Regions from separate parts of the Streptomyces sp. NPDC090083 genome, predicted to be linked through region 2. Evidence: riboswitches for the same ligand, from Rfam matches in the RefSeq annotation. Region 2 holds a riboswitch; the other holds the start of a gene.

Region 1 (5,641 bases), on a different contig from region 2:
TCGGGTGCATCACCTTGAGGGCGAGCACCCGGTCCAGGCGGGTGTCCACGGCCCGGTAGACCGTGGCCATCCCGCCGACGGCGATCCGCGCGTCGACGCGATAGCGGCCGTCGAGCAACTGCCCGACGAGAGGGTCATGAAGGGTCGTATCCACGCAGGTGAGTGTACGAGCCGACGCTGACACCATGACGTTTTCGGCCGGTTTAGGGGCCGTACTGAAGCGGACCTGTGACGCATCGCACGTGTCCGCGGCCACCCGCGACGGGGGCGTCCGCACGGGTGGGGGACGGAACGGCGGTGCGGCGCGGGTGCCTAGAAAGCGGGCCGTTCGGGGTCCAGGGCGGCGAGGCCCTCCGCAGGTGAGGACGCCGACGCGAAGTGTCGGCGGGGGATCCGCCCCGCCCGCGACGCCAGCCGCCCCGCCTCCACCGCGCTCCGCATCGCCGACGCCATCAGCACCGGTTCCCGCGCTCGCGTCACCGCCGACGCGAGCATCACTCCCGCGCATCCCAGCTCCATCGCGAACGCCACGTCGGACGCCGTCCCCGCTCCCGCGTCCAGAATCACCGGCACACGCGCGTGCTCGGTGATCAACTGGAAGTTGTGCGGATTGCGGATCCCGAGCCCCGACCCGATCGGCGACCCGAGCGGCATGACCGCCGCGCACCCGACGTCCTCCAGCTTCCGCGCCAGCACGGGATCGTCGTTCGTGTACGGCAGCACCGTGAACCCGTCGTCGACCAGCGTCTCGGCGGCGTCGAGGAGTTCGACCGGATCGGGCAGCAACGTGCGCTCGTCCGCGATCACTTCGAGTTTGACCAGCGAGGTCCCCAGCGCCTCCCGCGCCAGCCGTGCCGTCAGCACGGCCTCGCCCGCGGTGAAACAGCCCGCGGTGTTCGGCAGCACCCGGATGCCGAGCCGCTCCAGGACGGACAGCACCGAGCCGTGGACGGAGGCGTCGACGCGCCGCATCGCGACCGTCGTGAGCTCCGTGCCGGAGGCCACCAGCGCGCGCTCCAGGACGTCGAGGCTGGGGGCACCCCCGGTACCCATGATCAGCCGGGACGCGAAGGACGTACCACCGAGGACGAAGGGGTCGTCGGCCATGGGTCAGCCTCCTTGGACGGCGGTGAGGACCTCGACGCGGTCACCCTCGGAGAGGGAGGTCGACGGCCACTCCGCGCGCGGGACGACGGTTTCGTTGAGGGCGGCGGCCACTCCGGAGGGAGCCGGGGTGAGGGTCCGCACGAGCACGTCCAGGGGCGTGCCGGGCGCGATCTCCTGGTGCTCGCCGTTGACGGAGATGTTCATGCGGGCTGCTCCAGGAGTTCCGTGCGGGCGAACCGCTTCGGGCTGAACGGGCGTGCCTCGTCCGGCAGTCCACCGGTGCTCAGCGCGTGCGCCAGGGCATCGCCGGTGACCGGGGTGAGGAGTACGCCGTTGCGGTAGTGCCCGGTGGCCAGCAGCAGTCCCGGCAGGGTGGTCGGGCCGAGCAGCGGCGCGTTGTCGGGGGACCCGGGGCGCAGTCCTGCCCGGGTCTCGGTGAGCGGCAGTTCGGTGATCCCGGGGACCAGCTCATGGGCGTCGCGCAGCAGTTCGTAGACACCGCCCGCGGTCACCGTGGTGTCCCAGCCGAGTTCCTCGCTGGTCGCGCCGACGACCAGCTCGCCGTTCTCGCGCGGCACCAGGTAGACGTGGCTGCCGCGCACCAGGGCGCGCACGGTACGGCTCAGGAAGGGCGCGTGGCGCTGTGGCACGGTCAGCCGCAGCACCTGGCCCTTCACCGGCCGTACGGGCGGCAGGACGTCGTCGGGGACGCCCGCCAGACGCCCGCTGAGGCTGCCGGCCGCGAGGACCACCTGGTCCGCGGCGAGCGTGCCGCCGTCCCGCGTGACGACCCCCGTGGCGCGGTCCCCCGCGACCGTGAGCCGCTCGGCCCAGGTCCGGTGGAAGACGACCCCGGCGCGCTCGCAGGCGGCCACCAGGGCGGCCGCCAGCCGCCGCGGGTCGACCTGGTGGTCCCCGTCGACCCTGAGCCCTCCGCGCACGCCCGGCGCGAGCATCGGCTCCAGGCGCCGGCACTCGCGCCCGGACAGCCACTCGGAGTCCAGCCCCGACTGCCGCTGCAGGGCGTGCAGTTCACGCAGATGGGCGCGGTCGTCGGCGTCCAGGGCGACGGCCAGCGTGCCGCAGCGGCGGTAGCCGAGGTCCAGGCCGGTGAGGTCGGTCAGCTCGGCCGCGAAGTCCGGGTAGCGGTGGGCCGAGGCCAGGTTGAGGGCGAGCAGGGTCTGCTCGCCGTAGTGGAGTTCGGTGACGGCGGCCAGCATCCCGGCCGCGACCTGGGCGGCCCCGCCGCCCGGCTCCGGGTCCACCACGGCCGTGCCGAGGCCGCGCTGGGCCGCGCGCCAGGCCGTGACCAGGCCGATGATCCCGCCCCCGACGACGAGGACGTCTGAGGTGTGTGCAGGCATGGGCGTCCAGCCCCTCCCTTCGCCGGCATGACCCGGATCAGGTTCGTACGGTCGGAGGCCGCCAGCCTCCCTCTCAGCCCGGTGCGCCCGGACTCCCGCGAGTGCTTTACTCGGCCACCCTAGCCCGTGCCCCGTGCGCCAGTAAGGGAGCCTTCGTCCATGGTCCGTTCGCTCGACGGTCTCGTCCTCGCCCCCGTCGCCGACCAGGCCCCGGGGCAGGTCGGCACCCGCACCCGGTTCACGTACCACGAGCGGGACGGCGAGGTCTGGGCCGAGTACGCGGGCGGCGACGTCGTACGGGGGCGTCTCGTCGGCACGCGCGCGGGGGACCGGATCGACTTCCGGTACGTCCAGCTGAAGACGGACGGGACGACGTCCTCAGGGCACTGCGTCTCCCTGGTGACCGAGTCGCCCGACGGCCGCGTCCGCCTGGAGGAGACCTGGGAGTGGGAGTCCCAGGAGGGAAACGGGACCAGCACTGTGGAACAGGTCACCTGACGCGCCCGCTGACTGACAAATCGTCAGGTGTCTATGGTGATCGAGTGAGCGAGCAGACGCGGGACCAGGGCACAGTGGCGGAGCGGCGCGTGGTCGTCGTCGGCGCGGGCATGGCCGGGGTGCAGACCGCGGTCGCCCTCCGGGAACAGGGCTTCACCGGCAGCGTCACCCTGATCGGCGCGGAACCCCATCAGCCCTACGACCGGCCCCCGCTGTCCAAGGCCGTCCTGCTCGGCAAGGCCGAGGGTTCCGCCTTCGACGTCGACTTCGAGGCGCTCGGTCTCGAAGTGCGGCTGGGGTGCGAGGTGCTGGGCCTGCGCCCCGGCGACCACGAACTGGACACCGCCGAGGGCCCGGTGCCCTACGACGTCCTCGTCCTCGCCACCGGTGCCGAACCGATCCGGCTGCCGGGTGCCGACGGCGTCCCCGGCGTCCATCTGCTGCGCACTCTGGACGACGCCGAGCGGCTGCGCCCGGTGCTCGCCCGGCAGCACGACATCGTGGTCGTCGGCGCGGGCTGGATCGGCGCCGAGTTCGCCACCGCCGCGCGCGAGGCGGGCTGTGCGGTGACCGTCGTGGAGGCGGCGGACCGGCCGCTCGCGGGGGCGCTGCCCGCCGAGGTGGCCGCGCCGATGGCCGCCTGGTACGCCGCCGCAGGAGCCTCCCTGCGGACGCACGCACGCGTGGCGCACGTCGAGCCCGGCGAAGTGGTCCTCGACGACGGGACCCGGCTGCCCGCCGGAGCTGTCGTGGTCGGCATCGGCGCCCGCCCCGCCACCGCCTGGCTGACGGGCTCGGGCATCGCCCTGGGCGCGCACCACGAGGTCCTGGCCGACGACCGCCTGCGCACCTCGGTGCCGGACGTCTACGCGGTCGGCGACTGCGCCTCCTTCCCCTCGGGGAGGTACGGCGAGCGGCTCCTCGTCCACCACTGGGACAACGCCCTCCAGGGGCCGCGCACGGTCGCCGCGAACATCGTCGGGGAGGCCTCGGCGGTGTACGACCCGGTGCCGTACTTCTGGTCGGAGCAGTTCGGCCGCTTCGTCCAGTACGCCGGCCATCACGCGTCCGCCGACACCGTCCTGTGGCGCGGCGACCCGTCCACCCCGGCGTGGAGCGTCTGCTGGCTGCGCGGGGACCGCCTGGTGGCCCTGCTGGCGGTGGGCCGCCCCCGTGACCTGGCCCAGGGCCGTCGGCTGATCGAGTCGGCGACCCCCATGGACCGCGAGCGGCTGGCGGACGCTTCTCTCCCGATGAAGACCGCTGTCGCCTAGTTCGTCCCACCGGGTCGGACCGGCCCGGCTTCCGACTGTCAGTCCGGGATGGCACGCTGTTTACGTGACCGAGATTGACGCAAAGACCGATGCTCTCGTCCCCGCCTGGCTCACGCTGCCCGACATCGCGGAGATGCTCGATGTCGAGGTGACCCGCGTGCGGCAGCTGGTCAAGGAGGGCCAAGTCATCGCCGTACGCCGTGGTGAGAACCGCGCGCTGCACGTCCCCGCCGCCTTCATCGACGGGGCCGAGCAGAAGGTCGTCAAGGGCCTCACGGGGACCCTGACGCTCCTGCGGGACGACGGCTTCTCCGACGAGGAGATGCTGGAGTGGCTCTTCACCCCCGACCCCAGCCTGCCCGGCACCCCCGCGCAGGCCCTGAGCGAGAATCGCGGCACGGAGGTGAAGCGCCGCGCCCAGGCGCTCGCCGTCTGACCCGGACGACCGCCAGGTGTACGGGCCGCGGCGAAGCTCACCGCGGCCCGTACGCGACACCACCGCACATCGGACAACGGGGGACACACGCATGCCCGACACCACCGCCGCAGCCGCCCGCGCGGAACTCGCCGACGCCCGGGTCTACCTCTGCACGGACGCCCGCAGACGCCAGGGCGACCTCGCGGAGTTCCTGGACGCGGTCCTGGCCGGCGGGGTCGACATCGTGCAGCTGCGCGACAAGGGCATGGAGGCCGCCGAGGAGCTGGAGCACCTCCAGGTCTTCGCCGACGCCTGCGCCCGGCACGGCAGACTCCTCGCGGTCAACGACCGCGCGGACGTCGCCCACGCCGCGGGCGCCGACGTACTGCACCTCGGGCAGGGCGACCTCCCGGTGCCCGCCGCCCGCGCGATCCTCGGCGAGGACGTCCTGATCGGCCGCTCCACGCACGCCGAGTCCGAGGCCGCCGCGGCGGCCGTTCAGGAGGGCGTGGACTACTTCTGCACGGGCCCGTGCTGGCCCACCCCCACCAAGCCCGGCCGTCACGCCCCCGGTCTCGGCCTGGTCCGGTACACGGCCGCCCTGGGCACCGACCGCCCCTGGTTCGCCATCGGCGGCATCGACCTCGGCAACCTCGACGAGGTGCTCGAAGCGGGCGCCCGCAGGGTCGTCGTCGTACGGGCCGTCACGGAAGCGGACGACCCGGGCGCGGCGGCGGCCGAGTTCGCGAAGCGGCTGCGGCAGGCCTGACGGGCGCACGGCTCGATTCCGGCTGTCCGATGGGTGGACAACAAGGCGACAAAACAGGCAAATTCCCCGTTCCGGTTGGGTGTCCGGCGCCCCCTGACTAACCTGCGGGTATGGCCTTCGGAACCGCGTCCACCAGGACCGATCGCGCACGCACCGTGCGTGACATGCTCGCGACCGGCAAAAGGACGTACTCGTTCGAGTTCTCCGCGCC
Region 2 (5,641 bases):
CGGTGCGGCGATGGTCGTCGCCGGCTACGTCCGGGGTCCCGAGGGTGCCTGGGTCGCCATGGCGCTCACCGCGCTCGCGGTCCTCGTCTGGCGGATGACGGAACCGCCCGAGGGCTACCTCAAGGACGTCACGGCGGGCGTCTTCGCGGCGTTCTACGTGCCGTTCCTGGCCACGTTCGTCGCCCTGATGCTCACCGCCGACGACGGCGCCTGGCGCGTCCTGACGTTCCTGCTGCTGACCGTGGTCAGCGACACGGGCGCCTACGCCGTCGGCTGGCGCTTCGGCACGCACAAGCTCGCCCCGCGCATCAGCCCCGGGAAGACCCGCGAGGGCCTGTTCGGGGCGGTGTCCTTCGCGATGGTGGCGGGCGCGCTGTGCATGCAGTTCCTGATCGACGACGGCAGCTGGTGGCAGGGCCTCATCCTGGGCCTCGCGGTGGCGGCCAGCGCCACGCTGGGCGACCTCGGCGAGTCCATGATCAAGCGTGACCTCGGCATCAAGGACATGGGCACGCTCCTGCCGGGCCACGGCGGCATCATGGACCGGCTCGACTCGTTGCTGCCGACAGCGCCGGTGGTGTGGCTGCTGCTGGTGCTGTTCGTGGGCTCCGGCTGACGAACAGACCGCCCTGTCGCGCCGCTGACCTGCGGTTGTGTACGTGAGGGGCTCGTCGTCCACAGGGCGGCGAGCCCCTCGTCGTATGTCTGCGACACTGGTAGGGCCATGCCTAAGCCCGGAGAACTCACATTCGTCGCCCCCCGCGGAGCCCAGAAGCCGCCGCGGCACCTCGCCGACCTCACGCCCGCCGAGCGCAAGGAAGCCGTCGCCGCGGTCGGGGAGAAGCCGTTTCGCGCCAAGCAGCTCTCGCAGCACTACTTCGCGCGGCTCGCGCACGACCCGGCGGAGTGGACCGACATCCCCGCCGCCTCGCGCGCCAAGCTGCGGGAGGCGCTGCTCCCTGAGCTGATGACCGTCGTCCGGCATCTGTCGACCGACCAGGACACCACCCGCAAGACGCTGTGGCGGCTGTTCGACGGGACGCTCGTCGAGTCCGTGCTGATGCGGTACCCGGACCGGGTCACCATGTGCATCAGCTCGCAGGCGGGATGCGGCATGAACTGCCCGTTCTGCGCGACCGGTCAGGCCGGCCTGGACCGCAATCTGTCGACCGGCGAGATCGTGCACCAGATCGTGGACGGCATGCGGGCGCTGCGGGACGGCGAGATCCCGGGCGGGCCCGCGCGGCTCTCCAACATCGTCTTCATGGGCATGGGCGAGCCCCTGGCCAACTACAAGCGGGTCGTCCAGTCCATCCGCGCCCTCACCGACCCGGAGCCGGACGGCCTCGGTCTCTCGCAGCGCGGGATCACCGTCTCGACGGTCGGACTCGTCCCGGCGATCCACCGCTTCGCGGACGAGGGCTTCAAGTGCCGCCTGGCGATCTCGCTGCACGCGCCGGACGACGAGCTGCGCGACACCCTGGTCCCGGTGAACACCCGCTGGAAGGTCCGCGAGGTCCTCGACGCGGGCTGGGAGTACGCGGCGAAGTCGGGCCGCCGGCTGTCCATCGAGTACGCGCTGATCCGCGACATCAACGACCAGGCGTGGCGCGGTGACCGTCTCGGCCGCCTCCTCAAGGGCAAGCCGGTGCACGTCAACCTGATCCCGCTGAACCCGACGCCGGGCTCGAAGTGGACGGCCTCGCGCCCCGAGGACGAGAAGGCGTTCGTCGAGGCCATCGCGGCCCACGGGGTGCCGGTCACGGTCCGGGACACCCGCGGCCAGGAGATCGACGGAGCGTGCGGCCAGCTCGCCGCGACCGAGCGGTAGGCTGACCGGCGTAGGTACATCTTCATATTCCGACAGGGGAGCGCCACAGCGCTGAGAGTGCGGGATTGTCCGCAGACCCTCTGAACCTCGCCCAGGTCATTCTGGGTAGGAAGTTCGGTCATCACTCTTGCTGTTGCGCCCTGCCCACCTCCTGTGGGCAGGGCCGCGTCTCTTCCTGGACACCCCAGGAGGAATCCAGTGCACACCAGGACATTCATCGCCGCGGCCGTCGGCCTCGGTCTGTTCACGCTCTCCGCGTGCGGCTCGTCCGACAGCGGCAGCGGCGCCGACTCCAAGACCGTCACCCTCGTCAGCCACGACTCGTGGGCCGTCTCGAAGAGCGTCCTCAAGGACTTCGAGAAGCAGTCCGGCTACACCGTCAAGGTCCTCAAGGACGGCGACGCCGGCCAGGCCGTCAACAAGGCGATCCTCACCAAGGACAACCCCCAGGGCGACGTCTTCTTCGGCGTCGACAACACCCTGCTCTCCCGCGCCCTCGACAACGGCCTCTTCCAGTCCTACGACGCGAAGGGCGCCGCGCTCGTCAAGCCCGAGTACCGCGTCGACGAGGCCAGGCACCGGGTCACGCCCATCGACACCGGCGACATCTGCGTCAACTACGACAAGGCCTACTTCAGCAAGCACAAGCTGACCCCGCCCACGTCCTTCGCGGATCTGGTCAAGCCGGAGTACAAGAACCTCCTCGTCACCGAGAACGCGGCCACCTCCTCGCCCGGCCTCGGCTTCCTGCTCGGCAGCGCGGCGCAGTACGGGGATGGGGGCACCTCCCGCTCGAGCGAAGCCGAGAGTGGGGGAGGCTGGCAGGCGTACTGGAAGAAGCTCAAGGCCAACGGCGTGAAGGTCGTCGACGGCTGGGAGCAGGCCTACGACCAGGAGTTCTCCGGCTCCGCGGGCGGCAAGAAGGCGGGCGGTGACCGGCCCCTCGTCGTGTCGTACGCCTCCTCGCCGCCCGCCGAGGTGATCTACGCCGACCCGAAGCCGACCACCGCGCCCACCGGGGTGTCGTACGGCACCTGCTTCCGGCAGACCGAGTACGCGGGGCTGCTCAGCAACGCGAAGAACACCAAGGGCGGCAAGGCGTTCCTCGACTTCCTGCTCACCAAGGAGTTCCAGCAGGACATGCCGCTCAACATGTTCGTCTACCCGGTGGTCCAAGGCGCCCAGGTACCGCAGGAGTTCGAGAAGTACGGCCGCCAGGCCCCGGACCCCGAGACCATGGCGCCCGCGAAGATCGCCGCCGACCGGGACCAGTGGGTCAAGTCGTGGACCTCGCTCGTACTGAAGTAGCCCCGCGGAAGCAGCGGAAGGCCCGCGGGGGCGGCGCGACCCGGCTCGGCCTCATGGCCCTGCCGGTCGCGTTCTTCGCGGTGTTCTTCGCCTACCCGGTCGCCGCGATCGTCGGACGGGGCCTGAAGGCCGACGGCGCCTGGAAGGTGGGCCGTGTCTGGGACGTGCTGGGCCAGTCCGACATCCGGCACGTGCTGTGGTTCACCACCTGGCAGGCGCTCGCGTCCACCGCGCTCACGCTGCTGATCGCGCTCCCCGGCGCGTATGTCTTCGCGCGCTTCGACTTCCCCGGCCGGCACGTCCTGCGGGCGGTCGTGACGGTGCCGTTCGTGCTGCCGACGGTCGTCGTCGGTACGGCCTTCCTCGCGCTCGTCGGCCGGGGCGGACTCCTCGACGACCTGTGGGGCGTACGGCTGGACACCACCGTGTGGGCCATCCTGCTCGCGCACGTCTTCTTCAACTACGCGGTCGTCGTACGGACGGTGGGCGGCCTGTGGTCCCAGCTGGACCCGCGTCAGGAGGAGGCCGCGCGGATGCTCGGCGCCTCCCGGCCGCGGGCCTGGCGGACGGTGACGCTGCCCGCGCTGGGGCCCGCCGTGGCCGCCGCCGCGCTGATGGTCTTCCTCTTCACGTTCACGTCCTTCGGCGTGGTCCAGATCCTCGGCGGCCCGACCTTCTCGACTCTCGAAGTCGAGATCTACCGCCAGACCTCCGAGGTCTTCGACCTCTCCACGGCGGCCGTCCTGACGATCGTCCAGTTCGTCGCGGTCGGCGCGATCCTCGCCGTGCACGCCTGGACGGTACGGCGACGGGAGAGCGCCCTGCGGCTCGTGGACCCGGCGGTGACCGCACGGCGCCCGCGCGGGGCCGGCCAGTGGACCCTGCTGGCCGGAGTCGTCGCGTCCGTCGCGGTGCTGCTTCTGCTGCCGCTCGCCGTGCTGGTCCAACGCTCGCTGGACACACCGGACTTCGGCTACTACCGCGCGCTGACCCACGACGACGGCGGAACCTTCCTGGTCCCGCCGATCGCCGCGATCGGCAACTCGCTGGAGTACGCCCTCGCCGCCACCGCCATCGCCGTGGTGATCGGCGGGCTCGCCGCCGCCGCCCTCACCCGGCGCGATGCCGGGCGGCTGGTGCGGGGCTTCGACGCGCTGCTGATGCTGCCGCTCGGGGTGTCGGCGGTGACGGTCGGCTTCGGGTTCCTGATCTCGCTCGACAGACCCCCGCTGGATCTGCGGAGTTCCTGGATCCTGGTGCCGCTCGCACAGGCCCTGGTCGGAGTCCCCTTCGTCGTACGGACGATGCTGCCCGTGCTGCGGGCGGTGGACGGGCGGCTTCGGGAAGCGGCGGCCGTGCTCGGGGCGTCGCCGTGGCGGGTGTGGCGCGAGGTCGATCTGCCGCTGGTGCGGCGGGCGTTGCTGATCGCCGCCGGGTTCGCCTTCGCGGTGTCGCTGGGCGAGTTCGGGGCGACCGTGTTCATCGCGCGGCCCGACAACCCGACCCTGCCGGTCGCCGTCGCCCGGCTGCTGTCGCGCCCCGGTGACCTCAACTACGGCCAGGCGATGGCCCTTTCGACGATTCTGATGCTGGTGTGCGCGGTGGCCCTGCTGGTCCTGGAGCGGCTGCGCACCGACCGGACCGGGGAGTTCTAGATGCCGCCGACCATGCCGCCTGCGATGCTGCTCCGCCTTGAGGAGGCGACCGTACGGTTCGGGGGGCGGCCGGTGCTGGACGCCGTCGACCTGGAGGTCGCGGAGCACGAGATCGTGTGTGTGCTCGGGCCCAGCGGCAGCGGCAAGTCGACGCTGCTGCGGGCGGTCGCCGGGCTCCAGCCGCTGGACGCCGGGCGGGTCTCGCTCGACGGCAGGGACCAGTCGGGCGTGCCCGCGCACAAGCGGGGCGTGGGTCTGATGTTCCAGGACCATCAGCTGTTCCCGCAGCGGGACGTGGCCGGCAACGTCGCCTTCGGGCTGCGCATGCACGGGGCGTCGAGGAGGCAACAGGACGACCGGGTGGGCGAGTTGCTCGACCTGGTCGGACTGCCGGGCGCGGCCCGCCGTGCGGTCGCCGGGCTCTCCGGCGGCGAACAGCAACGGGTGGCACTGGCGCGGGCGTTGGCGCCCCGGCCCCGGCTCCTCATGCTCGACGAGCCGCTCGGCCAGCTCGACCGGTCCCTGCGGGAGCGGTTGGTCGTCGAACTCCGCGAGCTCTTCGGCACGTTGGGCACGACCGTGCTGGCGGTCACGCACGACCAGGGCGAGGCCTTCGCGCTGGCCGACCGGGTGGTCGTGATGCGGGACGGCCGTATCGCCCAGTCCGGTACGCCGCTCCAGGTGTGGCAGCAGCCCGCCGACGAGTTCGTGGCCCGCTTCCTCGGCTTCGACAACGTGGTGGAGGCCACGGTCGCGGGAGAGGCCGCCGACACCCCCTGGGGCAAGGTCCCGGTCCCCGAGGACGCCCCGCAGGGCACCCGCACCCTCCTCGTACGCCCGGCGGGGG

The links. Region 2 has a riboswitch for thiamine pyrophosphate ahead of ACIPTO_RS31545 (thiamine ABC transporter substrate binding subunit). Riboswitches for the same ligand answer to the same signal wherever they lie in the genome.
Region 1: another riboswitch for thiamine pyrophosphate. It lies ahead of thiO (glycine oxidase ThiO); the one in region 2 lies ahead of ACIPTO_RS31545 (thiamine ABC transporter substrate binding subunit).

What each region holds. Positions count from the first base shown of each region.
Region 1 is NZ_JBIVED010000007.1:44,216-49,856, forward strand. Features, by position in the region: gene pknB (Stk1 family PASTA domain-containing Ser/Thr kinase) at 1-154, opposite strand, end outside; gene ACIPTO_RS24520 (thiazole synthase) at 313-1,107, opposite strand; gene thiS (sulfur carrier protein ThiS) at 1,111-1,311, opposite strand; gene thiO (glycine oxidase ThiO) at 1,308-2,471, opposite strand; TPP riboswitch at 2,469-2,580, opposite strand; gene ACIPTO_RS24535 (hypothetical protein) at 2,631-2,969, shown strand; gene ACIPTO_RS24540 (NAD(P)/FAD-dependent oxidoreductase) at 3,014-4,243, shown strand; gene ACIPTO_RS24545 (Rv2175c family DNA-binding protein) at 4,308-4,679, shown strand; gene thiE (thiamine phosphate synthase) at 4,771-5,430, shown strand; gene metF (methylenetetrahydrofolate reductase [NAD(P)H]) at 5,541-5,641, shown strand, end outside.
Region 2 is NZ_JBIVED010000010.1:255,717-261,357, forward strand. Features, by position in the region: gene ACIPTO_RS31535 (phosphatidate cytidylyltransferase) at 1-616, shown strand, start outside; gene rlmN (23S rRNA (adenine(2503)-C(2))-methyltransferase RlmN) at 725-1,831, shown strand; TPP riboswitch at 1,856-1,961, shown strand; gene ACIPTO_RS31545 (thiamine ABC transporter substrate binding subunit) at 2,030-3,139, shown strand; gene ACIPTO_RS31550 (ABC transporter permease) at 3,193-4,794, shown strand; gene ACIPTO_RS31555 (ABC transporter ATP-binding protein) at 4,807-5,641, shown strand, end outside.